3 regions of the [Micrococcus luteus] ATCC 49442 genome follow, and region 1 is predicted to be linked to each of the others. Evidence: riboswitches for the same ligand, from Rfam matches in the RefSeq annotation. Region 1 holds a riboswitch; each other region holds the start of a gene.
The links. Region 1 has a riboswitch for cyclic di-AMP ahead of GUV69_RS10565 (M23 family metallopeptidase). Riboswitches for the same ligand answer to the same signal wherever they lie in the genome.

Region 1 (9,565 bases):
TGATTACGTGCCTACCGGCAAGGTCAAGTGGTATGACAAAGAAAAGGGCTTCGGCTTCCTCGCAGGCGAAGACGGCCAGGAAGTTTTCCTGCCCAAATCCTCGCTGCCTGAAGGCGTCACGGAGCTGAAGGCCGGCACCCGCGTTGAGTTCGGCGTCGCCGACGGGCGCAAGGGCGCCCAGGCATTGGGCCTGCGGGTCCTGGACAAGACGCCCTCCATCGCCAAGGCCAAACGGCCCAGCGCACGCGACCTCGCCCCGCTGGTCCAGGACCTGGTCAGCGTCCTGGACAACCTGTCGGGGACCCTGTCCGCGGGCAAGTACCCGGAAGGCAACAAGGGCAAAGCCATCGCGGCGGCACTGCGTAAGGTTGCCGACGAGCTGGACGTTTAGGCCTTGCTGATGAACCAGGAAGCTGAACAGCAGGGCACCACGGCAGCGGAACAGCCATCAACAAGCGCGCCGGCACCTGCGGCGGAGCAGACAGCCGCCAAGCCTGCAGCAAAGCGCCGAGCGGGCGTGCCCGTATGGCGGACCGGCAAACCCGATGCCTTCCTGGCGGCGGCCGTAGATGTGGCCCGCGCCGCCGTCGAAGGCATTACGGCCCCGGCGGATATCGGCGCCCACATCGCGGCCAAAAGCGAAGGGGAGCGCCTGGTCACGCACCTTTTCGAATCAAAGCTGGCCGGTTACCAGGGCTGGCAGTGGTACGCGGTACTGACCCGGAACTCCCGTTCGAAGGTTGTCACCATCAGCGAGCTCGGACTCCTCCCGTCCGAGGACTCCATCCTGTCCCCGGAGTGGGTGCCATGGGCCGAACGTGTTCGTCCTGAGGATGCCCGCGATGCGGAAGAAGATCAGCTTCCCGCAGCCGACGCCGAGGCCGACACAGATGCCGACGCCGACGCCGAGGCCGACACAGATGCCGACGCCGACGCGGCCCGCCCTGCGGACGAGGATGACGTGTCCGCGGAACCTGATCCCGAGGAAGACGAACCAGCATCCGAGGCTGACTAGCACGTTGGTACAGGCGCAGGGTGACCACCACGTAAGGCGGCAGTGATGTCCACCTTCAAATCCCTGCACATCCTCAATTACCGGATCTGGTTCATCGGCGCGCTGGTCTCCAACATCGGGACCTGGATGCAGCGGACCGCCCAGGACTGGCTGGTTTTCGATCACCTCACCGATCACGACGCGGGCGCCATGGGCATCACCATGGCGCTCCAGTTGGGACCGCAGCTCTTCCTTGCCCCCGTCGCCGGTCTCGTGGCGGACCGTTACAGCCGCAAGCAGCTGCTGATCATGACCCAGTCCGTGATGGCCCTCCTGAGCACGGGGCTTGGTGTCCTGGTAGTCCTCGGCGCCGGGCAGTTGTGGCATGTCTATGGCTTTGCCCTGCTGCTGGGCATGGTGTCCGCGCTCGACGCCCCCGTACGCCAGACCTTCGTTTCAGAGCTTGTGCAGGACGACTACCTGCCCAACGCCGTGGCACTGAACAGCGCCTCCTTCAATGTGGCCCGCATGATCGGTCCGGCGGTGGCAGGAATCCTGACGGTGGCCGTGGGGCCGGGCTGGGTGTTCCTGATCAACACCGCCACGTTCCTTGCCATGCTCCTGAGCCTGTGGAAGATCCCGACGGCGACCTTGCGGCAGCTTCCCCGCGCAGCGCCGGGTAAGGGGCGGATCAGGGAGGGCCTGCGCTATGTGCGGTTCCGGCCGGACATTGTGGTGGTCCTGGTGGCCGTCTTCATTGTGGGAACCCTGGGGCTGAACTTCGTGCTGTTCATCGCGGCCATGGTGGGGACGGAATTCGGCCTCGATGCCAGCGCGTTCGGACTTATGAATTCGATCATGGCCATCGGCTCGGTGGCGGGGGCGCTGCTGTCCGCCGGCCGCGGGAAGCCCAGGCTGCGGATGATCTTCGGCGCGGCCGCTGCCTTTGGCGTGACCTCCGGTCTCGCGGCGCTGGCGCCAAACTATTTCTGGTTCGGCGTTGCGCTGGTACCGGTGGGGCTGTTCGCCATCACCATGATGACCAGTGCCAACGGCTATGTCCAGACCACCACCGATCCCGTCATGCGGGGCCGGGTCATGGCCTTGTACATGGCCATTTTTATGGGCGGAACACCCATCGGGGCGCCGCTGGTGGGTTGGGTGGCCAACGTGGCAGGTGCCCGCTGGTCGTTGGGCGTGGCCGCCGCTTCCGGGATCATTGCGGCGCTGATCGGCATGGTGTGGATCATCCGCGCCAGGCAGCTCCGGCTCGCCTTCGACCGGCGGGCCCGCGGCCTGCGCCAGTTTCGTGTTGTCTCCCGGCTGGGGGACAACACAAACGGCGCCGCCCGGGAAGAAGACCCGGACGACGCCGTCGGACGCTGACGCTGCCGGTGCAGCGCGCTGAGCGCGGGGGATTACTTGCGCAGCTCGCCCACCACGTAGTCGATGCTGGCCAGCAAGGCTGAAACGTCGTCCGGTTCGATGGCGACAAACGTGGCGATCCGGAGCTGGTTGCGGCCCAGCTTGCGGTAAGGCTCGGTGTCCACCACGCCATTGGCACGCAGGACCTTGGCGATGGCCGCGGCATCGATCGAGTCATCGAAGTCGATGGTGGCGATGACGTTGGAGCGCTCTTCAGCCTTCGCCACGTACGGGGTGGCGAACTCTGACGCCTCCGCCCAGGCGTAGATCCGGCCCGCAGAGTCGGCCGTGCGCTTGCTGGCGAAGTCCAGGCCGCCGTTGGCGTTCAGCCACTGCACCTGGTTGTCCAGCGTTACCAGCGTGGTCAGGGAAGGGGTGTTGTAGGTCTGGTTCAGCTTCGAGTTATCGATCGCGGTCTGAAGGTCCAGGAAGTCCGGGATCCAGCGGCCGCTGGCCTTGATCCGCGCCGCGCGTTCCAGAGCGGCGGGGGAGAACAGGCCCAGCCAGAGGCCGCCGTCGGAAGCGAAGTTCTTCTGCGGTGCGAAGTAGTAGACGTCCGTCTCGGCAACGTCCACGTCCAGGCCGCCGGCCGCGGAGGTGGCGTCCACCAGTACCAGGGCGCCGGCATCGGCACCCTCAACACGCTTGACCGGAGCTGCGACGCCGGTGGAGGTCTCGTTCTGCGGCCAGGCGTACACGTCAACGCCGGCTTCGGCCCGGGCCGCCGGGCGGGTGCCGGGCTCGGAATTGATGATGGAGGACGCGTCCACGAAGGGGGCATTGTTGGTGGCTGCGGCGAACTTGGAGCCGAACTCGCCGAAGGACAGGTGCTGGGCCTTCTTCTCCACCAGGCCAAATGCTGCAACGTCCCAGAAGGCAGTGGAGCCGCCGACGCCCAGGACAACCTCGTAGCCCTCCGGGGCGCGGAAGAACTGGCTCAGGCCCTCGCGGACCGAACCCACAAGGTTCTTGACGGGCGCCTGGCGGTGTGAGGTACCCAGGATGGTCCGGGATGCCGCCTGGAGTGCTTCAAGCTGCTCCGGCCTGACCTTGGATGGTCCCGCGCCGAAGCGTCCGTCCTTGGGCAGGAGGTCGGCAGGAATAGTGATGCTGGTTTCGCTCACAAGGGCTCCAATTCGGCGTGGACATGTTGGCGTCCGGGACGGTGGGGTGGCCGGCAGTCAGCAACGACTGCAACGAGGGCCGCTTTTATTCTGCCTGAAACAGAAGAACGGGCGGGAACCGGCACCGTCATAGTCCAATCAACGAGACGATCTGCACCCTGCGGGATTATCCGGACAAATTCAAAATAGGCTAAGCTTTTCACCGGACCTCGACGCGGCTGGGACGCGATACGGTGGGACAACGCTAGGTACTGCGCTCGAGGAGCTGAGCTGGATGACGGATCTGATCGATACCACGGAGATGTATCTTCGAACCATTTTGGAGCTTGAAGAAGAGAACATCGTTGCCCTTCGCGCCCGCATCGCCGAGCGGCTGCGGCACTCCGGACCCACGGTGTCCCAAACCATCGGCCGGATGGAGCGCGACGGACTGGTTGTGGTCTCCGGCGACCGCCATCTGGAACTGACCGGGACAGGGCGCAAGCGGGCCACCGAGGTCATGCGCAAGCACCGGCTCGCTGAGCGCCTCCTGGCTGATGTCATCGGCCTGGACTGGGCTTACGTCCACGACGAAGCCTGCCGCTGGGAGCATGTGATGAGCGAGCGCGTTGAGCGGCGCATCTATGAACTGCTCGACCACCCCACTGAATCTCCTTACGGCAATCCCATCCCCGGCTTGGCAGCGCTGGGCGGAACATCCTCCGTTCCGGACGCCGGTGTGATTAATCTCGTAGAGGCCATGCTGGGCTACGGGCCAACATCGAGCGTGACGGTGAACCGGCTGGCAGAACCCATCCAGGTAGAACCTGAGTTGCTTGTGCAGCTGGATGAAGGCGGGATTCGGCCGGGTGCCTCCGTTTCCCTGGAACGCGTCGGGGAGTACATTTCCGTGCGGGTTCCCGGCATTGAGGGTGCGCTTGAGCTCCCTCCCGAAGTGGCTGCGCACGTCTTCGTTTCTGTCCGCTAGAGGACCCGCCTGACGGACGTCATGTCCCCGCTGCCCGGCGGTCCAGAGCGCCGCTCCAGGGCCGCGCTAGCGGATCATCGCGGATTCCGCAAAAGATAACGGAATTGTTACCTCCCCGCTTCGTCGCATATAGTTTAAGCCAAGCTTCGATATAAAAGCGTTACCTGATCCGGAGCCGAGCTCTGCCAGCGGATCAGGTGCAAAGTCACCAACTGGCAGAGGCGGAGGAACCACAACCGGCAGTCAAAAAGCTGCCTTGGGGTGAAGTCCGTCAGCAGCAAGCCTTTCCAGCGAAAGAATCTCCCGGGATACCCCTGCGCCAAATGCTTGCCACGGCGGACCGGGTCTTTGAACTCTCTGACCCGAATCCGACAGCTAACTTCGCAGGCTATCCAGAGAGGAACATTCTTGACCACGCAATACTCCAGGGGCCGCCGCCGGGCGGCAGGCCCCGCTTCGGCGCCGCGGGCTGCCGAGGAATTTTCCGCGGAGAGGCCACGCGACGTACAGCGCGCAGCGCGGCGTCAGCGGCGTGGCGCGTTCAGGCAGATGACCGATTTTGCGGCCGCCAGCGGTATTGGCCAGAAAGCCGGAATTGCCCTCGCGGCCACTGGCCTGGCCCTCACTGTGACGGTTCCGGTCACGGGTCCGGTGATGGCCGACCAGCAGCCCGGCCAGTCCGTCGCCGCGGTTTCCGCAACCCCGCAGCCCGAGATTTCCGCTGAAGCAGCGGCTCAGATCGACTTCAGCCGCTCCTCAGTTGTGACGGAGGGTGACCCCGACGGCAAGCTCAAGCAGTTGCTGAGTGCGCAGTCTGCCGGCTCCATTACGCCTGCGGCCTCCGCGGGCAGCCTGGGCGCACCGCTCGCAGAACTTTCCACGGCGTCACCGTTCGGATTCCGGATCAGCCCCATCACGGGCGGGTCCGGGGACTTCCACCGCGGCCAGGACTTCATGGCCCAGTGCGGTACGTCGGTGCTGGCTGCTGCCAGTGGCACCGTGACGTTCGTCGGCTGGCACCAGTACGGCGGCGGCAACCGGGTAGTGGTGGACCATGGCAACGGCCTGGAGACCACGTACAACCACCTGTCGTCCGCAACGGTCAGCACAGGCCAGACAGTGACCCGCGGCGATGTCGTGGCCCTCAGCGGCACCACGGGGGCCTCCACGGGCTGCCACCTCCACTTTGAAGTCCAGGTCAACGGCGAAGTTGTTGACCCCACAGGCTGGCTCTAAGCGCAAAATGAGCGCTAGCTCTCAATTCACCGAGACCTGCCGTGACCTGAATGTGACATTGGCTCTGAACTGCTGTAACGTCTAAAGCGCGTCAACTTTTCCGAAGTTGACGTTCTTGAGTGGATTGCCTAGCTCTGCCACCGCTCAAGGTCCGTTCGCATGAATTCGTCTGGCAGGGGCGGGGGAACCAATTTTGGTCTTCGATCCTGAAGGCCTTGGGGTTAAGTCGCAAAGCTTCCCAGGAAGCGGCGCGGCCGGGTGACTCCCATCCGAATCCGACAGCTCACCTCGCAGGCATTGGGAGAGGCTACCTTCGTGTCTTCACGCCATAATTCTGCGCGCCACCGCGCGCAAACGGTTCGCACCAACCCCTTGGGCTCCGTGTCCAAGGCTGTTAGTGCAAACGCCGGGACCGTAGGTCGCCAGGCTGCTGTCATCGCAGCTGCGTCAGGTCTGATCCTGACCATGGGGCTTCCGGCCAACGCCGCGGACACCACTGCAGGTGTGTCCGCCTCCACCGAGTCCGGTTCAACGCAGACTGCGCTTGCCGTCACTGCCGCGCCCACGGCCACGGTTTCCTTCGAGCGCATTGTGGTCGAGACCACGCCGGCGCCGAAGATCGAACCGGTCCGTGCACAGTCCACGGCTTCCGAAACAGCAGCCGAAGCGGCAGCTGAAACGGAAACCGCCGCTGCCGGTGCAGCCGAGACCAAGCTTGCGGACACTGTTTCTGCAGCCGCAGGTTCGGGCCTGGCAGCAATTGCGTACACCGGTATCGGCAGCCCTTACGTCTGGGGGGGCACCTCTCCCAATGGCTGGGACTGCTCCGGCTTCACCCAGTGGGTTTACGCCCAGGCCGGCATCAGCATTCCCCGCGTCAATGCCTGGACCGCGATGCGGCCCACCGCAACCCCGGCCCCGGGTGACCTGGTGATGCAGAACGGTGGAGCGCACGTTGGTATCTACGTCGGCAACGGCATGATGATCAGCGCGCTGAACCCGTCGCAGGGCACGTTGCTGCACGCGGTTGCGGCAACAGGATCGTCCTCCTTCTACACCATGGGCTAAATCCGGTTATCCGGATCAACTCCCCGTTTCTTCGCTAGAAACCCTTAAAAAATCCCCGTTCGGGGCGTGCCGGCGTGCCCCCAAGATGCCGGCGCGTCCACAGCCCTCGGGCTGCCCAAAAGGCCCTGAGGAACACGAAAGAGAGAAATTTTAATGACTACTCGTGCAACTGTTGCACGGCACCGCGCCGAGGTCACCAAGACCAACTCGCTTGCTGTCATTGCCAAGGCTGTCGGCGACAACGCCGGTGGCATGGGCCGCCAGGCCGCGGTTATCGCTGCTGCCTCCGGCCTGGTCCTGACCAGCGGGATTGCGGCCAACGCCGCAGACACCAACATTCAGCGGGAAGCCGCTTCGGCCTCCAACCTTGAGGTTGAGGTTTCAGCGCCGGCCATCATTTCGGCTGCCTCCACCATCGCCATCTCCTACGAGAAGCCTGCTGTGACCACCACGCCGGCTCCCGTTGAAGAGCCGGAGCCCGTTGTTGAGGCAGTTGAGGCACCTGCCGCACCTGCCGCCCAGCCCGCTGCCGCAATCAAGGTTGCGTCGTCCACCCCGGCTGCCCCGGCCGCGCCCGCCGCTCCCGCTGCCGCCAGCGGCAAGGGCCAGGCCATCCTGTCCGCTGCTTACGCACAGCTCGGCGTAAACCAGGACTGCACCATGCTGGTCACCAACTCTCTCGCCGCCGTCGGAATCAACTTCCACGACTGGCCCGCAGGATACCTCGGCCTCGGCCGCACCGTCAGTGCAGCCGAAGCCCAGCCGGGCGACCTCATCTATTACGCAGACGGTGGAGCAGGCATGGCCCACGTCGCGGTCTACGCCGGCAACGGCCAGGCTGTTCACGGCGGCTACAACGGCAACCAGACCGTTGTGTTCAGCGCCAACGTTGGTTCGGGCCCGGTCTTCATCCGCGTGTCCTAGCAGCTGATTGAACTTCCAAGGGACCTCCGCCTGATGGCGGGGGTCCTTTGTTGTCTGCCGGGCCTTCCGGCACGGATTGGACGCCGGGCAGATTTGACACGTCGCCCCGGACTGAGGTGGATTAGTTAATCCCGGTATTTTTTGTTTACTCTTGTGGTGTCGATCCATAGCCCGGATATGCCGGGGGCAGCCGGCCCTCGTGCCCCTGACGGGTGCGGCCACGAAGAGGTAAGTGCATGCGCACTCTCGTTCTGAATGCTGGATATGAACCGCTGGCGGTTGTTACCTTCCGCCGGGCGCTGGTGCTTGTGCTGACGGGCAAGGCCAGCGTCATAGCCGAGGGCGACGACCCGGTCGTGGGTCCGCAGGAGATTCTGGGCCGCCCGTCCGTGATCCTCCTGAACCGGTACATCCGCCCCCGATACAACCACCACACCGCGGTCAGCCGCCGCGGAGTCCTGCGGCGCGATGGCCACCGGTGTGCATACTGCGGCAAAGGTGCCCACACCATCGACCACGTCCAGCCAAAATCCCGCGGCGGTGCAGATTCGTGGGAGAACCTCGTCGCCGCGTGCCTGCGGTGCAACAACACCAAGGGCGATCACACCCCCGCCGAGATGGGGTGGAAGCTGCGGATTGTGCCCGAACCGCCGCACGGCACCATCTGGCAGATCAAGGAACTTGAGAAGCCGACGCCCGCATGGGATCCCTTCCTGTTGCCGGAACGGGCGGCCTGACCCTTCCGTCGCAGCTAGGCTGGGTGGGTGGACGCTGAAAGCCTCGATTTTGATGCCGTGATTCTCGCCGGGGGCCGCTCCGCGCGTCTTGGCGGTGTGCCCAAGCAGCACCTGACGTACGACGGCGACACCCTGTTGCGCCGTTCGGTCGCCGCAGCCGGCGGTGCCCGGGTCGTGGTGGTGGTGGGCCCCGGTGAGGGAGACCTGCCGGCCGGCATCCTCAGGTGCCGGGAAGAGCCGGCCTTCAGCGGGCCCGCCGCCGCCATCGCCGCCGGGCTCGCGGAGCTGGATAGAACCGGCCGACCCCCTTCCAGGTTCACCCTGGTGCTTGCCTGCGACATGCCCAATAGCGCAGATGCGGTGTCGGCCCTGGCAGATGCGCTGCTCATCAATGAACGGGCTGGCGGGAATTTCAGCAGCAGCAAACAGGACGGGGTTGTGGCTGTTTCCGAGGATGGCCGGCTGCAGCCCTTGGCGGGCTTTTATAGCACGGCTGCGCTACAACGTTCCGTTGCTGACCTTGCCGGCAAGGGAAGCTTAATCAACGGTTCGGTCATGGCACTCCTTGCTAGTCTTGACGTACAGCCTGTCGCCGTTCCGGCCGGCTCCACGTCAGATGTGGACACCTGGGACGATGCCGCCGCGCTTGGAGTGGCCGGCCGGGACCCGATCAGCGGGTTCCGGAGCAACGCGGCCGCAGATGATTTGGGAGGCAAAGCGTGAAAAGTCAGGATGAGACCCTGGAAGAGTGGTGCCGTGCGCTGCTGCAGGCATATGAGCTGGAGGACGTCCAGATCGATGTGAACGCCATCCTCTCCCTTGCCGGCGTGGCTGCCCATACCGTGGTCCGCCCGGCCGCACCGCTGACGACATTTATCGCCGGGCTTGCGGCGGGCATTGCGGCGGGATCGGGGCAGGCCTCCGACGCTGCGGCCATAACTGCTGCCATGGACCGCGCCCGCTCCCTCGTTGCAGACTACGCTTCCGAAGCCACCGGGGCGCCCGTCGAATGATCACCGTCGAATGACCGCCGCCCCCGGCGACAAACCCGGGAGCCCCGACCCAACGCACGCGCCCGCACCTGACACCC
Region 2 (9,565 bases), 1.8 Mb from region 1:
CACTTCGTCGCCCACCTTGACGTCGTTGTGCAGCAGGTTGGACATCTCGCCGTCGGGTGTGGCGAGTCCGTGGACCCTCTTGACTGCGAACTGCCGGTGCTGCCCGTCGTCGGCGCGCGTCAGGCTGTACTGGCGCGGCTGGTGGACACCGTCCTTCATCAGCATTTTGATGGTGACGTACTGCCCGGGCAGCGAGGGCTTGACGTCCCGTTCGTCGGTCCGTTCCACAACAAAGGTGACCACATCCGGTGTCTCCTGGATGCGCTGGGCCACACGCCAGGTCCGCCAGATGGTCTCCGGCGAGAGGTGCACCGCGCCGTAGAGGCCGCGTTCCTTGTTGATCAGCATGTTCCCCATCAGCCAATAAACCTCATCCCAGGCGGCCGCAACCTCCGGCGTGACAGCATCACCGAGCACATCCACGATGGCCCAGAACAGATGGTCATGAACAATCTGGTACTGGTCCGGGCTCAGGCCCAGAGAGACGTGCTTGTGGGCAACCCTGGACAGCAGATGATCGGGCAGCTGGTCCGGCTTTTCGATGAGGTAGGTTGCGAAGGCGGCAATAGACCCGGCCAGGGCCTGTTGCTGACGGCCGTCGGCCTGGTTTCCCCGGTTGAACAGGCCATCGAGCAGGTCCGGCCTCGCGTCAAACATGTGCTTGTAGAACCGTTTGGCAATTTCTTCGATGTTTTCCCCCACCACAGGCAGCGTTGCCTGGATGACGGGGCGGGAAGTGTCCGAGAGCATAATGTGTCCTTCCGTGGTGACCGGCTGAACCAGCTGTGGTCCGGCTTGGCCGTCACAATTTAGCAGTCAGGCAAGGTTCGGAGAAGGGACTTATGGTGATAGCCGGACCGCAATGGGACACTCGGTTTCATGCGTGAGTTCATTGCCCTCGGCACAGCCTCCCAGGTCCCCACACGGACACGCAATCACAACGGCTACGTGCTGCGGTGGGACGGTGAGGGCCTGCTCTTTGACCCCGGCGAGGGAACACAACGCCAGATGATCCACGCCGGCGTGCCTGCCACGCAGATCACGCGGATCTGCCTGACCCATGTGCACGGTGACCATTGCTTCGGGCTGCCGGGAGTGCTTTCGAGGATGGCCCTGGACGGTGTGGCCCACCCGGTCCACCTGCACTATCCGGCTTCTGGAGAGGATATGGTCCGCGCCCTCGTGTCCGTCAGCACCCCCGGGATCGACCTTAGGCTGCACCCGCACGGCAGCGCCGGCACGGTAGCGCCGGGCCTTCAGGTCCGTCCGCTGAAGCACCGCATTGAAACCTACGGCTACAGGCTGGATGAACCTAATGGCCGCAGCCTCCTGCCGGACAGGCTCGCGGCGGCCGGAGTTCACGGCGCAGACGTGGGCCGCCTGCAGCGTAACGGGGTTCTGGGCAGCGTCCGGCTGGAGGATGTAAGCGTTCCGCGGCGGGGGCAGAGCTTCGCATTTGTTATGGACACCGCACCGTGCGCCGGTGCCGGGGAACTGGCTGACCGCGTGGATTTGCTGGTTGCGGAGTCCACGTTCAGTAACGACGACGGCGGGCTCGCAACTCAGTACTCGCACCTCACCGCCGGGCAGGCCGGGGAGCTGGCGGCCAGCGCCGCCGTCGGGACGCTTATCCTTACCCACTTCTCCTCGCGCTACGGCGACGATGTCACCGGGCTCGAGGAGCAGGCGCGGGAGCGCTCGGGCCGTGCAGCCGTGATCGCAGCCAACGACCTGGACCGGATACCGTTTCCGAACCGGCGGCAGGCGCCCGGCGCAGGCCAGTAAGGCGACCCCTTGCGGGACAGCCTGGTTCGGAGCAGGATGTTAGCCTCACGCGAGGAGGCCGGCCATGGTCCAGCTTGGAAAGTTTGAGCGGTACCTGATTGAGGAATTCTTCGACGACTACCGTGCCGGTGAGATGACACACCGCACGTTTACCCGCCGCGTAGCCTTCATCATGGGCAGCATGGCAGCGGCGTCCGCAGCGATGCTGCTGGTGGGGTGCACACCGGAGGAAGTCCCGCGCAGCACAGACCCAATGCCCACGCCCTCGGGTTCCACGACAGGCACTGCCACCGCATCGACGGGACCTGTGCCGGGGGCGAAGAGCCCGTTGTCCGTTCCCGAAGGCGCTGCAGGGCTAACGACGGCGACAGTCCGGTTGGCTGCGGGCGGAACCGACATCAGCGGTTACCTCGCGCGGCCGGACTCCGGCGGAGCAGGTCCGGCCGTGCTGGTCTGCCACGAGAACCGCGGGCTGACACCGCACATCCAGGACGTGGCGCGCCGGTTCGCGAAGGCAGGGTATACCGCGCTGGCCCTGGACCTCCTGAGCAGGGAAGGGGGAACTGCCAGCCTCGATTCGGACGCCGTTTCGGGGGCGCTGACCAAGGCAGGGGCGGCCCGTCATGTAGGCGACTTCGCGGCAGCCTTTGATTACCTCCAGGCCCAGGACTTCGTGGAGTCCGGACGCATTGCCATGAACGGATACTGTTTCGGCGGCGGCATTACCTGGCAGGCGGCTACCGAGCTGCCAGGCCTGAAAGCCACCGCAGCGTTTTATGGTCCGGCTCCGGACCTGAACAAGGTGCCGGCCATCAAAGCTGCCGCATTCGGGGTGTACGCCGAACTGGACCAGCGGATCACCGGCGCGATGCCGGCCCTCCGCGATGCCTTGGCCGCCACCACTGTGACGCATCAGCTCATCGTCTACCCGGGCGTGGACCACGCTTTCCACAATGACACCGGGGAACGCTATAACGAGGCCCAGGCGACCGCTGCGTGGAATGACACGCTGTCCTGGTTTGGGCAGCACGTCTGAGGATGCAGCAGCGGCCGACGGCGGCGGGCGGCTGTGTGCCGACCGCCGCCGTCCAACGGCCTGGGGTCACGCTACGCGGACGAAGGAAGCGCCCTGGAGCCAGCTGATGGAGTGGACCTCGGTCTTAAAACCGTCCACGCCGCCGCTGACAACCTGGCCGTTGCCGGCGAAGACGCCAACGTGACCGGCAGTGATGACAAGGTCACCCGGGGCAGGCGAGCCAACAACGCTGCCGTACTGGTAGAACTGGCCCGGGGCCAGGTCTCCAACGCTCTTACCGACCGAGCGAAGGGCCTTCTCCACCATGGCGGTGCAGTCCTGCTGTACTCCGAGCTGGCCGTAGGCCGCGGCCAGGATTGCCGAGCCGGCAGCGCCGGTCGGGGCCTGGACAGGGGCGGGAGCCTGAACCGGTGCGGAGGTTGACGCCAGCTGGATGCCGGTGTTGGCGGGAGCAGCCGGGGCGGCTGCCGGGGCTGCGGGTGCTGCCGGTGCCGGGGCGGCTGCCGGTGCCGGTGCGGCTGCCGGGGCTGCCTGACCGGCGGCGGGGATCTGGATCTGGTCGCCCGGGTAAATGATCGAGGACAGCGCCAGGCCATTGGCGGCCAGGACATCGTTGAGGGCTACGCCGTTGGCGGCAGAGATCTCGCCCAGCGTGTCGCCGGAGACGACGGTGTGGACATTGGCCGTTGCGGGGGCCGGGGCCGGAGCGACGGCTGCTACCGGTGCGCTGGACTGTGCCTGAACGTTACCCGTGCCGGAGTTGTCCGGTCCGCTGACCCCGGCGTGTGCCGGAGCGCTGAAACCGAAAAACAGGCCTGAAGCGGCGGCGACAACAAGGGCCGGCCGTCCGATCGTCAGGGCAAGGGACGTAGTAGGGGTGGTGGCGGCACGATGGCGTGCGGCAGTGTACTTCTTGGACATGGTTGATTGCCTCTCCCATGCCTGCGGGGTGAGCTGTCGGGTTCGGGTCGGAGACACCCGGCCGTGCGCCACCGTGCAGGACGGGACGCAAACGACTTAACCCCAAGGCCTCAGCTGAAGCCGTGAAAATGTGGTTCCCCCGTCCCTGCCAGTTCAATTGCGCTGGGATCCCGGGTCAGCGGCAGGGCTCGGCATACTGACGGGAATGTCCTGGCTTTGAACCAGGGCACCGAACGACCATAGCCGCTGGTTTTCCCAAATGTCACATTCCGATAACGGAATGTAGGGCCAAAACACGCTTGAAGGTGCCAGCAATTTTTCCTGGTTGTGGTAATAGCATCGCAGGTCAGGCCCCGAAACCGATATATGCCCGGTAAGCTCACCAACTATGTGTCCGATCCCACAAAACAGGCGGCCGTCCGCAGTGGCCGCAGTCCTCGTACTGGCCGTCGCCGGTTCGTTATGCGGCACGCATGCATACGCGGCAGCCGACACCCCGCCCGATGGATACCCCTCATGGCAGGACGTGGAGAAAGCCAGGCAAACCGAGGCCGGCACCGCAGCGGAAGTCGCCAGGATTGGCGACCTGCTGGGCGGATTGCAGACCCGGTCCGAAGCCCTCGGAAATGCCGCCGTCACCGCCGCCGCCGAGTATGCGGTGACCGGGGCTGAGCTTCAGGCGGTCAGTTCGAGGGTGGATGCCCTGGCCGCGCAGGTGGCCCGTGCGCAGGAGGATGCAACCCGTCATAAGAAGGAAATTGGTGCGCTCGCAGCACAGTCGTACAAGACCGGCGGGACAAACATCGGGTTCTTCGTGGCGCTCGACGCCGTGCAGACCAACAGCATGCACGGGCTGAACATCGTCCGGATCGTCAGCGACAGGACGGCGTCCCTGGTCCACAAATCAGCAGAGGCTGAGAAGGCGGCGGAGGCGCTCGCCGGCCAGGAGCGCGCGGCCAAAGCCGAACGCGAACGGCTGGCCGGGGAAGCGCAAACGAAGCTGGCCGCAGCCCGGTCGGCCCAGCAGGCGATGTCGCAGCAGGTCGCGGAGCAACAGGAACGCAGCACCGAACTCACCGCCCAGCTCGCCTCGCTCAAGGGAACAACGGCTGCAGTGGAGGGTGAGTTCCGTCAGGGTCAGGCCGCGCTGGCAGCCTTCGAAGTGTCGCAGGCGGCAAAGCGTGCGGCGGCGGAAGAGCAGGCACGCCGCCAGGCAGCGACCGCAGCGGCCCAGACCCCGGCGAAGCCAGCCCCGGCCGCCCCTGCCCCGCAGAATCCTGCTCCCGGAGTGCCTGCCCCGGCACCTCCTGCTGAAAGTCCGACGCCGAAGCCGCCGCCCGTCGTCGTCCCCTCTGTTCCGGGCGGCGGGGTCAACGACCCCGCAGGCGCCAGGAGCTACGCTGCCGGGAGGCTGTCCGCCTACGGGTGGGGCCAGGACCAGTTCCAGTGCCTGGCGCAGCTCTGGACGAAGGAATCCAACTGGCTGACCACGGCCACCAACCCGGACTCAGGTGCGTACGGCATCGCCCAGGCGCTGCCGGCCAGTAAGTATGCGAGCGCGGGAAGCGACTGGCTCACCAGCTACCGGACCCAGGTGGACTGGGGACTCGCCTATATCCTTGACCGCTACAATTCACCTTGCGCCGCGTGGAACCACTCGATAATCAGGAACTGGTACTGACCGCCTCCCGCCGCCGACCGATCCCGGCCGCGCTCAGCCGCCGGCCGGCTTGGCGAACTCCGCAGCGCTGAGGAATTCGATGCCGACGAATGGCTGGTCGCCGTCTACCCAGGCGTCATGGCCGGGCGGGATGGTGTACGAATCACCGGCGCTGATATTGATCTGGCTGTCTTCGGTTTTTACCGCAAGGGCCCCGGACACGCAGTACCCCACATGGCTGTTCTGGCACGATTCGGTTTTCACCACCGGCTTGATGCACTCCGACCAGCGCCAGCCGGGCTGGAACGTAAACCGGCCAATGGTGTAATCGCCGAGGTTGACGACGTCCACTTCTGTTTTGTCCGGGCGGCGCTTCTCGTCGGGAGCGTCATGGGATTTCGATGCCAGCTGGTTGACGTGGTTTATAGGCATGGTGTGCCGACCTTTTCCTGGGATGGTGCGCTTGCCCGCCGCCTGTCCCTGGCTGCCAGACGGTATCTGCGGCTCTTACGAGTGCCAGCATGCTCCGTGGCGGGACGCTTGTCGATCCCCAATTTCCGCCGGCGCTTCCGCGGGCACTTTCGCGGGCGCGCGATCGTTTGCGGCACAGGATGGGAGAACGGCGGACGGGGCCGCGTTAGGCTTTTCCCATGGCTGACTTCGAACGGTTCCGGGTCCTGCTGGAGGAAGAGCGCGGCAGGAAACTGGCGCTGCTTCCGGCCCTCCGCGCGGACATCTCGTCGGCCAATGCCGCCCGCCAGGATTCCAATGTTGACGATGAACATGATCCGGAGGGTGCCACCATAGCCTTCGAGCTGTCCCAGGCCTCGGCACTGCTGGATCAGAGCAGCGCCGGGCTGGCTGAGGTTGAATCCGCGCTGCAGAGAATTTCCGAGGGCACGTATGGGATGTGTGCCGTCTGCGGCCGGCCGATCGCCGAGGGCCGCCTGGAGGCGCGCCCGTGGACGCCGTACTGCATTGAGCACGCCGCAGCCGGGCGCCGGGACCGGTACGGGCACCCATGAACCAGACAGTCCAGGACGCTGCAGGTTTTATCGACGCCACCCTGCAGAACGAGGGCGCCTGGTACCGGGCTGAGGAAGTGGAATCCCGCCTGGGCGGCACACTGGGTTCCTACGGGTCGTCTGTGGGGGCTGTGCGGGGAACCATCCGGGACGCCGGCAGGAAGTTCAAAGGCCTAGGCCACGACGACGTGACAGCGCTGGCATCGCGCCTCTGGGGACAGCCGGGTCCCGGCCGCCGGCCCGTTTATGAGCGCCGGCTCGCCGCCGTGGTCCTGCTGCAGTCACGGGCGGCACTGCTTCGCCACTCCGACCTGACCCGGCTGGAGGGTTTTATCCGGTCGGCACACACTGCCGAGCTGGTGAACCCCCTGACCGCCGACGTCGTTATTCCCCTGCTTGCAGCGCTCGATGGTGCCGACCGCCAGCGGGCCGCCGTGGTGATGGCGCGCTGGCACGATGACCCTGACCCCTGGGTCCGCCACGCGGCGGCCCTGATCGATGGGATCACCGCTGGAACTGCCCGGCCACGCACCGCCTGAGACCACGCACGCCGACGACAAGGAGACGCACATGGAACACCCCTTCAACATGGAACGCTTCGTTGAGGCCCAAGACAGCGGAGGAACATACCAACAGGCACTGTCCGAGCTGCAAATCGGCGACAAGAGGGGCCACTGGATGTGGTTCGTCTTTCCGCAGATTGCAGGCCTCGGCAGCAGCCCCACGTCCCGGAAGTACGCCATCTCCTCCCTCGCCGAGGCACAGGCGTACTTGGAGCATGACGTCCTGGGGCCGCGGCTGCTCGAGTGCAGCACGGCAATAGCCGCCCACACAGGGCGCTCCGCCGTCGACATCCTCGGCAGGACTGACGCCATGAAGCTGCACTCCTCCATGACGCTGTTTCTGCGGGCGGCACCCGGCGAGACTGTTTTCAAAACGGTCCTGGCGAGGTTCTTTGACGGCGAACCTGATGCCGCCACCGACGAACTGCTCGCCGCGGCCAGGGACTGACCCGCGCGTTCAGGTCAGCCCTTTTCCGCAGGGCTGCGAAGCCGGATCAGTCCTTCCGGACTTCCACCAGTTGAACCTGCCGCAGGCGTCCTGCGTCGACCAGCGCAGTCATGTACGTGCACACAGGCTGCCTCCGGCGGTCAGTGGGGGAGCCGGGGTTGAGCAGACGCAGTCCCCGCGGCGACGTTGTGTCCCACGGGATGTGGCTGTGGCCGAAAACCAGCACATCCGAATCCGGGAAGAGTTCCTCCGCGCGTTCGTTCCTGCCCTTCGCCGTGCCTGTCTCATGCACCATGGCGAACCGCACGCCTTCCAGCACTACGCTCACTGTTTCGGGAAGCCGCCGGCGGAGTTCCTGGCCGTCATTGTTGCCGTAGACCGCCACGAGGCGGCGGCTCCGCCGTTCGAACCCGTCCAGCAATTCCGTGTTCACCCAGTCACCGGCATGGAACACCACATCAGCGCTGTCGACGGCGGCCCACACCTGGGCGGGCAGTTCACGGGCCCGCTTGGGGACGTGCGTGTCTGAGACGAGGAGGAGGCGCAGCGGCATATCTGAATCCTGCCATGCAGCCCCTGTTACTGCCCGCTGCGGCGTCGTACTCTGGGGCTGGAGGTGATTGCCATGGAGGCAGCGCAGGGCGACAGGATCATTGTTCACGGACGGACAGTCGGCTCGTCGGACCGGCACGGGGTGATCGTGGAAGTTCGCGGTCAGGAGGGACACCCGCCGTACGTCGTCCGCTTCGACGACGGACACGAAACTGTAATGTACCCCGGCGGTGATTTCGCCGTCGAACGCGGTCAGGGAGGCCAGCCGGGCTGAGCCAGTGTGACAGGTGCCCGGCACAGCGGCCGGGCACCTGTCAGACTGGAGCTATGGATCACTCCCTGACTGTCACGACCCCTGACGCTAACCGCCAGTCTCCGCCGCCGCACAAGGGTCCGCGGAATCCCGGTGATGCATGGGTGGAGGGGGACCGCGGCAGGTTCTGGGGCAGGTTCGGCGCGGCAGGTGTCCTGGCCTACGATCCCCGCAAGGGGGTCCTCCTCCAGCACCGCGCCCTATGGAGCCACAACGGCGGAACCTGGGGGCTGCCCGGCGGTGCCCTGCACCAGGGTGAGGATGCCGTGATCGGCGCCCTCCGCGAAGCATACGAGGAGGCTGCAGTGCCGGCGGATAATGTGGACGTGCTTTGGACCTCGGTGCTGGACCTCGGCTACTGGAGCTACACCACCGTTGTGGTCCTGGTGACTGAGCCCTTTGATCCCGTGATCAGCGATCCGGAAAGTCTCGAACTGGAGTGGGTCCCGCTGGATGACGTGGAAGGCAAGGAACTGCATCCCGGTTTCGCCAAAGCCTGGCCGGATCTGCGGCCCGGCCTCCTGAATCATTCGGGGCGTGGCCTGTAGCCGGCGTCAGTGGTCTTCGCCGTACTCAGCATTAACCAGGATGGGCAAATGATCGGACTTGCCCCGCGGAAGGGTTTCAACGCTTGTGATGTCCAGTCCCAGTGACGTGGCAAAGTCGAAGTGCCCCTTGAACACCTTGTAGCGGGTGTAGGTCCGGCGGTTGCTGAGCGAGAGCGCGTACCCGGAGTTCTTCATGTGCGCGTGCAGGTTCCTGGTGAAGAACGGGTAGTTGAAGTCGCCAACCATCAGTGTCATCAGGCCGCTGCCCATGCTGAGCAGCTCCGCATGGGCGGCGTGGATCTGTTTCCGGCGCAGCGAATTTGACGCGGTCAGCGGCGCCGCATGGAACGAGCCGATCACCAGCTCGTGCCGGGTCTCGTTGTCCACTACCCGCGTGCCGATCAGGCGTTCATGGGCTGGTGCAAGCACCCTGTCGTGGACGGATTTCTTCAGAGCGAAGGACTGCGTGTCAAGCGCTGTGAACCGGCTGCTGCGGTAGTAGATGGCCAGGCCCAGCCGGTTGCCCTTGGTGGTGTCCGCCAGGTGCAGCGGCCCCAGCGTGTCCGGCAGGTCGGCCGAGTCGACTTCCTGGAGGCACAGCGCGTCGATGGCAAAATTCCGTGCAAGCGCGAGGAGTTCGCCGCTCGCTTTGTGCTTGCGAAGGTTGTAGCTGATGACGCGCATTGGTGGGAGCACCTCGCTTCGAGGGTCGCG
Region 3 (9,565 bases), 140 kb from region 1:
ACTGCTGCAGCCGGGCGGTTTCGGTGCGCTTCTGTGCGTTGACGGTGGGGTCGCCAAAGGTGGAACGGACGACGTCGAGCGCGGAACCCGGGGCGCCCGTGGGAGCCATGGCGACCGCTGCGTACGTTTCGGCACCGGTGATGAGGGACTGCGCATAGGCGCGGATTTCCTGGGCAAGCTTGGCAATGGAGGTTCCTGCAGCTGCGGCAGTCTCCTCATCGATCCCCATGTACAGGACAAATCCACGGGCCACGTTGTCGTTGGCGACGGGGCGCACGGTGTTGGGCCCCGATACCACCGGCGTCGGCGCGGTAAACGGCGCGGCTTCGGCGGGCTGGACGGCGCGCAGCTGGCCGTAGGAGTTGGGGTTGTAACCCTGGGGGACGTAGCCGGGAGCGGGAAAGCTGGTTCCGGAGGTGGCCGGGGCGAACGCGGGCCGGGTGCCAAAGCCTTGGCGGAGCCCGGCTGCCTGGCTGGGCTTACCTGCGTTACGGACGGAAATGTGGACGTATCCGGATGCAACTGACATGAATGCTTACCTCAATGTGAATGGCCGTCATCGCGGCTCGAATGCTCGGGTTGCCTGCAATGAAAATCTGGAAGGGAGGGGCGCCCGACTCTGGACTGGGGGGAGTAGGCGAATGCCTAAGAACTTCGTGGGGTTTGAAGGTCAGGCGTGCATTCGACAACAGCGCATGTCGGCAGCAGCGGATGTGCTGGGCCAATATTCTGCGGCTGCAGGTGCTGTTGAGTTCTTGTTCACAATTGAAAGTGTGCAACGTAACAATGAAAACTTGCAAGTAACAAAGGGTCAGTCATTCCGCATTGTGAGACAAAACCGCAAATTGTGGTGTAGATCACGATTCTGGCAGAACGATAAAATAACACTTGTTATCCGGAAGAACCGCCCGTGCAGGCAAAGTTGACGAACTTTATTCGGCTGGAACTAGGCACGGACTCTTGAAATTCATCGACGTATGGTTTACCGAAATTGCGCCTCCCGTTTTGTCTCCTGTCCACCCGCGGACGCTCCTGCAGCCGGGAATTTCGTCCAAACCGGCAACGGAAGCGGCTTAACACGGTCTTTAGGCCCCGTGGTGCCGTTCCGCACATAGGACCGGGGGACGCACCGGCGGGCCGTTCAGCTCGCTAGGCTGAGATTCACAGCGTGCACACAGGAACCCCATAGCGTGAGCTAACCGAAAGATCAGAGAGTGGTCCCATGGCCACTTCGCACTCCATGACCAACAACCTTCCGCAGCTGACCCACCCGGACGGCTCCCCTATCCGCGCCTTGGTAGTCGACGACGAACCCAGCCTCTCTGAGCTTATGAGCATGGGGTTGCGCATGGCCGGCTGGTCCGTTGCCGTGGCCCCGGACGGCCCGGAGGCCGTAAAGCTCGCCAAGGAGTTCCGCCCGGACGTCCTGGTACTGGACGTCATGCTGCCGGGGTTCGACGGCGTTGAGCTGCTGGGCAGGATCCGCGCCTTTGCCCCGGAGGTACCTGCGCTGTTCCTGACTGCCAAGGACGCCGTCCAGGACCGGATTGTAGGGCTGGCCGCCGGCGGGGACGACTACGTCACGAAGCCCTTCAGCATGGAAGAGGTCCTGCTGCGGCTGCACCGCCTGGTTCAGCGGTCCGGCGTGGCTGCGATGGACACGGCCGAGCTGGTGGTGGGCGACCTTGTCCTCAACATCGACACCCGTGAAGTCACCCGGGCCGGTGACGGGCTGCAGCTGACGGCAACCCAGTTCGAGCTGCTCCGCTACCTGATGGAGAACCCCAGGCGCGTCATCAGCAAGGCGCAGATCCTCGACCGGGTCTGGAACTACGATTTCGGCGGCCAGGCGAACATTGTGGAACTCTACATCTCCTATCTTCGCAAGAAGGTGGATGCAGTGCACCCGCCCATGATTCACACCGTGCGGGGTGCCGGCTACGTCATCAAACCGGCCGAATAGCGCCGCCGTCCATGCCGCGAGAAATCACGCACCCTGGCCGCAGCTGGCTGAAACCGGCAACCTGGCACCTGCGCACGCGCCTGATCCTGCTGGCAATGACGTTGCTGGTGGCCATCTGCGGCGCCGTGGGCCTGTTCAGCTATGCCTCCATGGATTCGTTCCTTACCAGGCAGCTGGATGAACAGTTGAGCCAGGCCGCCAACCGCTCGAATGATCCCGGCCGCCCGCCCCAGGGTGGCTTCAACGGCAGGGATCCCCTGGATGCCCGTGGCCAGAGTGTCGGAACCCTGAATGCGCGCATCGTCAACGGTCAGATCAACATTGGCGGCTACCTCGACTCGGACACCACCCGGTCTGCGCTCAGCTCTGAAGACAAGCAAACACTGCTGGCACTGACGCGGAACGGCAATCCCGTGGATCGCCCACTCTCCAACGGGGATTATCGGATTGTGGCCGTGGAAACCGGCTTCGGCGACGTTTTGGTCACGGGGCTTCCCCTGGCCGGCAAGGAAAGCACCCTCGCTTCACTGGTGTGGACCTTCGTCTTTGTCTCGCTGGGCGGGCTGGTGCTGATCGGGCTCGCCGGAACGGTGCTGATCCGCCGGACCATGCAGCCGCTGGAGCAGCTGTCCGAGGTGGCAACCAAGGTTGCGCGGCTCCCGCTGGACGCCGGCGAGGTGGCCCTCGCGGTGCGCGTCCCGCCGTCGAACGCCAATCCCGGAACCGAAGTGGGCAGCGTGGGCCACGCCCTGAACCTGATGCTGGACAACGTCGCCAGCGCCCTTGAGGCGCGGCAGCGGAGCGAGACGAAAGTGCGGCAGTTCGTTGCCGATGCCTCGCATGAACTGCGCACCCCGTTGACCGCTATCCGCGGGTACACGGAGCTGATGCGGATGACCGAAGACTTCACGCCGGACGGCCGGAAGTCCCTCGCACGCGTGCAGAGCCAGTCCGAACGCATGACCACCTTGGTGGAGGACCTGCTCCTGCTCGCCCGGCTTGACGAAGGGCAGCCCCTGAAACTCAGCGAGGTTGACCTGACCCAGCTCGTGATCGAGGCAGTCAGCGATGAAAAAGTTATCGCACCCGGCCACAACTGGCGCCTGGAACTCCCTGATGAGCCGCTGTCGGTCAATGGCGACGCGGCGCAGCTTCGTCAGGTACTGGTAAATCTGCTCTCCAACGCGCGCAAACACACGGCCCCGGGCACCACCGTGGTCACCAGTGTGGAAAAGTCCGCCGGCAGTGCAGTCATTACCGTGACGGACGACGGCGGCGGCATCCCACCGGAATTCGTGGACCACGTTTTTGCCAGGTTTGCCCGCGCAGACGCGGCCCGCAAAGGCACTGCGCCCGCGTCCGGCGTTGGGGCCGCCGAAGGCACCAGCGGCCTCGGCCTATCCATCGTCCAGTCAATCGCCGAGGCGCACGGCGGCACGGTTGACGTAGCATCGCGCCCTGGACGCACGGCGTTTGTTTTGCGCCTTCCCATGGGAGTTACGGCGCCGCAAGGCAACGCGCCGACGTCGTGATCTCCGTTACCAAAATGTGACTTAAGCTCCGCGCTCCTGTAGCGTCAATGGGGTGCGGTTCCCGTTCGGGCCGCATATCCGGATGTCGCCAAGCTCTGCCGCTTCCCGGATCCCGTATTCAGAGGCAGAGGCGGGGGACCCAGAGTCCCGGGCGTAAATGCCCTTGGGGTGAAGCCAGCACGTGATGTTTCCGTGTGGCCGGATGCCCTCATCCGAACCCGACAGCTAACTCCGCAGGTGTGAGAGGCGATCCATCATGTCTGAATCCAAGGTACAAACGCGCCCGGAGAACGGGTCCACCAAAAATCACCGCAAGATTCCCTCCCTGGCCCAGCGGGCAGCCGTCTTCACCGCGGCATGCGCTCTCCTCATCGGTGTGGGCGCAGCAGGCCAGGCAAACGAAGCCAGCCAGCTGGCAGCTGCCAGCGACACCCAGCAGTTGTCCACGGCCGACCTCGAGTCCAAGCTGAGCATGGAAAAAGCAGAGGTTCAGGCCAAGGCCGCCCCGTCCCCGGAGCCCGAAATCAGCGTTGCCCCGCAGGCCGCTGAACCGGCCCCGGCCCCCGAGCCCGCCCCTGCCCCGGCCCCGGAGCCCGCACCCGCCCCTGAGCCTGCCCCGGCTGTAGCCGTGGACGACCCCGCCGGAGCCCAGGCATATGCGGCTGGCCAGCTGGCCAGCTACGGCTGGGCGCCGGACCAGATGCAGTGCCTGCAGACCCTGTGGACCAAGGAATCTGACTGGACCACCACGGCCACCAACCCCAGCAGCGGTGCCTACGGCATCGTCCAGTCGCTCCCCGCCGAGAAAATGGCGAGCGCAGGTGCGGACTGGCTCACCAACTACCGCACCCAGATCAACTGGGGACTGAACTACATCCAGGAGCGCTACCAGTCACCGTGCGGTGCGCTGAACTTCCACCTGTCGAACAACTGGTACTAAGCCCGATTTTTCAGCATCCGTGATGCGCAGCAGGCCCTGAATCCCCCGGTTCAGGGCCTGCTGTCGTGAGCGGGAGCCCACGGCATCCGGCATTGCCGGACCCTGCGTGTCCGGTGACGGGGCAGCGCCGTTCCTGCGCACAAATGGAAGTGGATGCCGGCCCTAGAGCCGGAATGAAATGATCCTGCGGCCCGTGGCGTCCGCATCCACTGCTGCAGTGACTGAACTGTAGTCCTGGATATGCAGCACCCCTTCAGGCAGCGGGCCGGTATTGGGACCCACGGCCACGGTCCGCATGCCTGCGGCCACACCGGCGGCAATCCCTGCCGGCGCATCCTCAAACACCACGGCGTCCTCCGGCTCCACGCCCAGGAGTGAAGCGGCCCGCAGGTAGCCTTCAGGATGCGGCTTGCCCCGCGTCACCAGGTCCGCCGTGAGGGCTGTTGCCGGCATGGCCAGCCCGGCTGCTTCCATGCGGATATCCGCCAGAAGCCGGTCCGCCGAAGTGACCAGCGCGATCGCGTCAGCCGGAAGGCTCCGGAGCAGGCGGGCGACGCCCGGCAGCGCGACAATCCCCTCGGTCCGCACGCGTTCCATTGCGCCGAGTTCTTCCGTGAGGGCGGCCACGTCTGCACCCTCCGGCGCGAACCGCCGCACAGTGTCGATGGCCTGCACACCATGTGAAGTCCGGATGATCTCTGCGATGTCCAGGCTGTAGCGTGCGGCGAACTCACCCCACACCTGCTCGACGACCGCGGTGGAGTCCACCAGGGTGCCGTCCATGTCGAAGAGGACTGCACGGCAGGAAAGCATGACGGTGGAAGCGGGGGCTGGAATGCTCATCGCTCCATCTTGCCCCAAATGTTCCAGGCTTCCTGTCCCGGGTGTCCTAGGCTTCCCGTCCCGGGATGTACTGCACGGCCCACTTGTTGCCGTCCGGGTCCGCGAAGTACACAAAGTGACCCCAGGCCTGGACGTCCACGTCGCTCACCTCCACCCCGTTGTTCTTGAGGTAGTCATGGGCGGCGTGGATGTCACTGACCACCAGCTGCAGGCTCGGGGCTGTGCCCGGCGGGGCATCATTGAGGCCCTCGCCAATACAGATGGAGCAGCCGGAGCCGCGTGGCGTGAGCTGGACAAAGCGGATGCCGTCCATGGGCCGTTCGTCGAAGTCGGCATTAAAGCCGACCTTGTTGACGTAGAAATCCTTCGCGCGGTCCACATCGGACACAGGGACAAAGACGAGTTCAAGTTTCCAGTCCATCCGCACAGGCTAGCGGCGGCCTCTTAAAACCGGAAGACCTGGACACTACCCTCTGCCCGCAATTACGGCTGCTTAGCCGGCAATGCCGTACAGGCGGTCACCCGCGTCGCCGAGCCCGGGCACAATGTAGGACTTGTCGTTCAGCTTCTCGTCGATGGAAGCGAGCACGATGGTTACGTTGGCATCAGCAAGTTCTTCTTCCAGCTTCGCCAGGCCTTCGGGGGCAGCCAGGAGGCAGATGCAGGTGACGTCAGAGGCGCCTCGCTTGAACAGGAACTTGATGGCTTCGCGGAGGGTGCCTCCGGTGGCCAGCATGGGGTCCAGCACAAAGATCTGCCGGTCCGTGAGGTCCTCCGGCAGGCGTTCTGCGTAAGTGATGATGTCCAGGGTTTCCTCGTCGCGGGCCATGCCCAGGAAGCCGACTTCAGCGGTGGGGACCAACTTGGTCATGCCTTCCAGCATGCCGAGGCCCGCGCGCAGGATGGGTACCACCAGCGGGGTTGGCTTGGTGAAAGCGGTGCCAACGGTGGTGCTCACAGGTGTTTCGATGGTCACCGGCTGCGTGCGCACATCGCGGGTGGCCTCGTACGCGAGCAGTGTCACCAGCTCTTCCGTCAGCATCCGGAAGACCGGCGACGGCGTGTTTTTGTCCCTCAGGACGGTGAGCTTATGGGCGACCAGCGGGTGGTCCACAACAAGAGTGCGCATGGGTCAAAACTATCATCCGGGCGGGCAGCCCCTGCCGGGGATCAGCTGGGCTGGTCGTCCCGTACGGCGGGGTGTTCGTCGTCACGGATGGCGGGGTGCTCGAATGTGGGTGCCGGGCCGGCGTGCTCGCGTTTTCGCAGGACATGGAACAGCCGGTGCGCAAGGATTACGATCCCCACCCACGCGAGTCCCAGGAACCAGCCGGCCATAACGTCTGTCAGCCAGTGGTGGCCGAGGAACACACGGCTCAGGCCCATGGCGATGATGAACACCACCCCGGCGGAGATGGCGGTGATGCGCGCCCAGGCCATCTCGAACTGCAGGCACATGATGTACACCAGGACGCCGATCACCACTGTCGTGTTCAGCGTGTGGCCGCTGGGGAAGGACGGCGACGTTTCGTACGGCGGGACTGCCTCCACGTGGTCCGGGCGGGTACGGCCAACCAGGCGTTTGCCGACCGTGGTGGCCAGGGTGGAGACAGCCGCCGCACCGCCCACCAGGATGATCGGCCGCCAGGTCCTGCTCAGGAACGTGAGCCAGGCCGTCAGGATGCTCGCCAGGATGGGCATGCCGATGCCACCGCCGATATTGGTGAAAGCCGTTACTCCCGCGTCCAGCGACGGGTTCCTCAAGCTCTGTGAATACTCGAGCGCCGGCAGGTCAAGGGACGCCAGCCCTTCGTCGTCCACAACGTTGTCGTAGACCTCGGCACCGAGAAGCGCCATGGTCACAACCAGGACCCCACCGACCAGCAGCGTGAGCCACAAGGCGGCGTACGGTTTGAACCAATGACCTAAACGGGCTCGAAATGTATCGAGGTCCACGGGTTCCTCCTGGCGTCGGCGGGGTGGCAAGGACGGATATCCCTCGAAACTATCATTGAGCCATGGTGCCCGGCGAAAAGACCCACAACGAATGGATGGGCCTTGCCCTCGGCGAAGCCCGGCGTGCACTGGCCACGGATGACGTCCCCATCGGCGCCGTGGTGATAGGGCCCGACGGCGGCGTGCTGGGTTCCGGACGGAACCAGAGGGAGGAACTGGGCGACCCCACCGCCCATGCGGAGGTGGTGGCCATCCGCCAGGCGGCGGAGCGGCTGCGGGAGCTGTCGAAGCTGGGCGGTGGTACCGGCGACGGCTGGCGGTTGGAGGACTGCACCCTGGTTGTCACGCTGGAGCCGTGTGCCATGTGCGCCGGCGCGGTGGTGCTGGCCAGGATCCCCCGAGTGGTTTTCGGCGCCTGGGATGAGAAGGCCGGGGCCGCCGGTTCAGTGTTCGACATCCTCCGCGAGCGCCGGCTCAACCACTGGGTGGAGGTGTACGGCGGCGTCCGGGAAGTCGAATGCGGCGCCCTGCTCAGGGATTTCTTCGCCGCCCACCGCAGCAGGCTTTAGCCGGCCAGGCACACCCGGCGGCGTTCCGGCCTCTAATACCGGGTTTCATTCACTGCGGTTCGTGTACCCGGCCGCGAATATGCCCAGCACGTCCCGGGCCGTGGTGTCCCAGCCGGGCAGGCGTTCCCTCGCAGCAAGGGCAGCGGCTTGCCATTCTGCCCTGAGGGTTGCGTCCGTCAGCCACTTCCGGATCACCGCTGCGAGCACTTCCGGATCATTATGGTCGGGACCGGGGAGCACGACGGCGGTTCCCGGCAGGACTTCTTCCTGGCCCTCTTGCGCAAGGTTACCCATGCCCAACGCCTCGACGGCACCGGTTCCGGCCCGGACGATCACCGGGATGCCGCGCGCCAACGACTCTGTCACCACAAGGCCGAAAGCTTCAGCGCGCGAGACGAGGAGGCTCAGATCCGCCCGATGCCATTCGTCCGCCAATTCCTGTCCCACCAACTGCCCCGCCAACTGGATCCGATGGTCGAGTCCGTTTGCGTCGATCGCGGCCCGGACCTGTGCTGCATACACGGGATCGGCGTCAGGCGTCCCTGCCAAGGAGGCTGTCCACTCCAGGTCCTGGACTTTCGCCAGCGCCTCCACCGTCAGCAACTGGCACTTGTTGGGCAGCACGGCAGCCACCGCAACGATGTGCGGTGGCTGCGAACCGGCAGCTACAGGTGCCGGATCGGTCCCTGGCAGCGCAACCCGGCTATCCTGCACGCCGTGTCGTTTCGTGGCATGATCCGCCGCCGACGAACTGCTGCAGATGACACCGGCTGCCGCCCGCAGCGACCGTCGTTCGCCGTCGGGATGCGTGGGCGACGGCATGTGCAGCAGGACCCAAGCGGGGTGGCCGGCCGCAGCGGCAGCTTCGAATTCGTCAGGTGCCCCGCACGCGATCAGCCCATCCACGAGCAAGACCGTTCCTGACGTAGGTTCCGTTCCTGACGTATGTTCCGTCCCTGACGTATGTTCCGTCCCTGCTTGGCGTTCGCTCAACAGGCCGCCCAGCCGCCGTCGGTCATTGGTGTTGGCCTCGGGCCAGGACCCATCGACTGCGAGCACCTCAACCTCAACGCCCGAGGCCCTCAGGCCCTCGGCCAGACGTGCGTTGTAGACGTTGCCGCCTGAGTTGTGGCGGATGTTGGCAGGGACCAGGAATCTCAGGTGCACGGTCAGGCGGACAGATCCAGGGCATACGTAGCCCATGCGTCCGGATTTTCGCGCAGGGTGACATCGATACCGGTGAGCTCGCGGCCGTCGTCGGTATTCTTGAGCTTCCCTGCCACGGTTTGGGCGACGTACTCGGCCAGCGCCTCGGTGGTGCTGAGTTTGCCCGCGAAGTCCGGGTGCTCGTCGAGGTTTTTGTAGTTGAGCCCGGCCAGCACGTCTTCGATGATGCCGCCGGCCGCCCCGATGTCCAGCACGATCGCGTCTTCGCTGAGGGTACGACGCCGGAATGTCACCTCCGCCACGAAGGTGGCCCCGTGCAGGCCCTGGGCGGGACCAAAAACTGCGCGCGGGAGGCTGTGGGCGATCATGAAGTGACGTCGGATGGTCAGGCTGAACATGGGCTACCTCTTGTCTTCGGGGGTGGTTTTGGCTGCACTGGCACCTGCGGAAGTGTCAGCGTTGGGGTATTCGATCACATGGCACAGGGCCTCGAGCTTGCCGTCGGCCAGGTCTTGCACCACGTCCGGCAGGTCGGTGAATGGAGAGGCCCCGGTCAGGAAGGCATCGAATACCGGGTCCTGGAGGAGCGACACTG

Region 2: it holds a riboswitch for cyclic di-AMP, as region 1 does, so the genes downstream of both, GUV69_RS02650 (C40 family peptidase) here and GUV69_RS10565 (M23 family metallopeptidase) in region 1, are expected to answer to the same signal.
Region 3: it holds a riboswitch for cyclic di-AMP, as region 1 does, so the genes downstream of both, GUV69_RS11145 (aggregation-promoting factor C-terminal-like domain-containing protein) here and GUV69_RS10565 (M23 family metallopeptidase) in region 1, are expected to answer to the same signal.

What each region holds. Positions count from the first base shown of each region.
Region 1 is NZ_JAAAXP010000001.1:2,342,014-2,351,578, reverse strand. It holds gene GUV69_RS10590 (cold-shock protein) at 8-391, shown strand; gene GUV69_RS10585 (DUF3027 domain-containing protein) at 401-1,015, shown strand; gene GUV69_RS10580 (MFS transporter) at 1,061-2,380, shown strand; gene serC (phosphoserine transaminase) at 2,413-3,543, opposite strand; gene GUV69_RS10570 (iron-dependent transcriptional repressor DtxR) at 3,818-4,510, shown strand; cyclic di-AMP (ydaO/yuaA leader) riboswitch at 4,704-4,915, shown strand; gene GUV69_RS10565 (M23 family metallopeptidase) at 4,919-5,746, shown strand; cyclic di-AMP (ydaO/yuaA leader) riboswitch at 5,893-6,057, shown strand; gene GUV69_RS10560 (C40 family peptidase) at 6,128-6,814, shown strand; gene GUV69_RS10555 (NlpC/P60 family protein) at 6,968-7,738, shown strand; gene GUV69_RS10550 (HNH endonuclease) at 7,975-8,475, shown strand; gene mobA (molybdenum cofactor guanylyltransferase) at 8,503-9,198, shown strand; gene GUV69_RS23255 (DUF6457 domain-containing protein) at 9,195-9,488, shown strand; gene GUV69_RS10540 (molybdopterin molybdotransferase MoeA) at 9,499-9,565, shown strand, end outside.
Region 2 is NZ_JAAAXP010000001.1:566,715-576,279, forward strand. It holds gene GUV69_RS02635 (globin domain-containing protein) at 1-750, opposite strand, end outside; gene GUV69_RS02640 (ribonuclease Z) at 880-1,785, shown strand; gene GUV69_RS02645 (dienelactone hydrolase family protein) at 1,850-2,821, shown strand; gene GUV69_RS02650 (C40 family peptidase) at 2,888-3,742, opposite strand; cyclic di-AMP (ydaO/yuaA leader) riboswitch at 3,746-3,916, opposite strand; gene GUV69_RS02655 (coiled-coil domain-containing protein) at 4,167-5,423, shown strand; gene GUV69_RS02660 (cupin domain-containing protein) at 5,457-5,834, opposite strand; gene GUV69_RS02665 (TraR/DksA family transcriptional regulator) at 6,053-6,427, shown strand; gene GUV69_RS02670 (DNA alkylation repair protein) at 6,424-6,966, shown strand; gene GUV69_RS02675 (DUF1810 domain-containing protein) at 6,998-7,438, shown strand; gene GUV69_RS02680 (metallophosphoesterase family protein) at 7,485-7,991, opposite strand; gene GUV69_RS02685 (DUF1918 domain-containing protein) at 8,064-8,264, shown strand; gene GUV69_RS02690 (NUDIX domain-containing protein) at 8,318-8,851, shown strand; gene GUV69_RS02695 (endonuclease/exonuclease/phosphatase family protein) at 8,858-9,535, opposite strand.
Region 3 is NZ_JAAAXP010000001.1:2,479,387-2,488,951, forward strand. It holds gene GUV69_RS11130 (winged helix-turn-helix domain-containing protein) at 1-529, opposite strand, end outside; gene GUV69_RS11135 (response regulator transcription factor) at 1,223-1,963, shown strand; gene GUV69_RS11140 (sensor histidine kinase) at 1,975-3,495, shown strand; cyclic di-AMP (ydaO/yuaA leader) riboswitch at 3,598-3,746, shown strand; gene GUV69_RS11145 (aggregation-promoting factor C-terminal-like domain-containing protein) at 3,752-4,435, shown strand; gene GUV69_RS11150 (HAD-IA family hydrolase) at 4,598-5,278, opposite strand; gene GUV69_RS11155 (VOC family protein) at 5,325-5,699, opposite strand; gene upp (uracil phosphoribosyltransferase) at 5,772-6,407, opposite strand; gene GUV69_RS11165 (phosphatase PAP2 family protein) at 6,449-7,234, opposite strand; gene GUV69_RS11170 (nucleoside deaminase) at 7,297-7,803, shown strand; gene GUV69_RS11175 (glycosyltransferase family 4 protein) at 7,849-9,006, opposite strand; gene GUV69_RS11180 (6-pyruvoyl trahydropterin synthase family protein) at 8,973-9,368, opposite strand; gene GUV69_RS11185 (zinc-dependent alcohol dehydrogenase) at 9,372-9,565, opposite strand, start outside.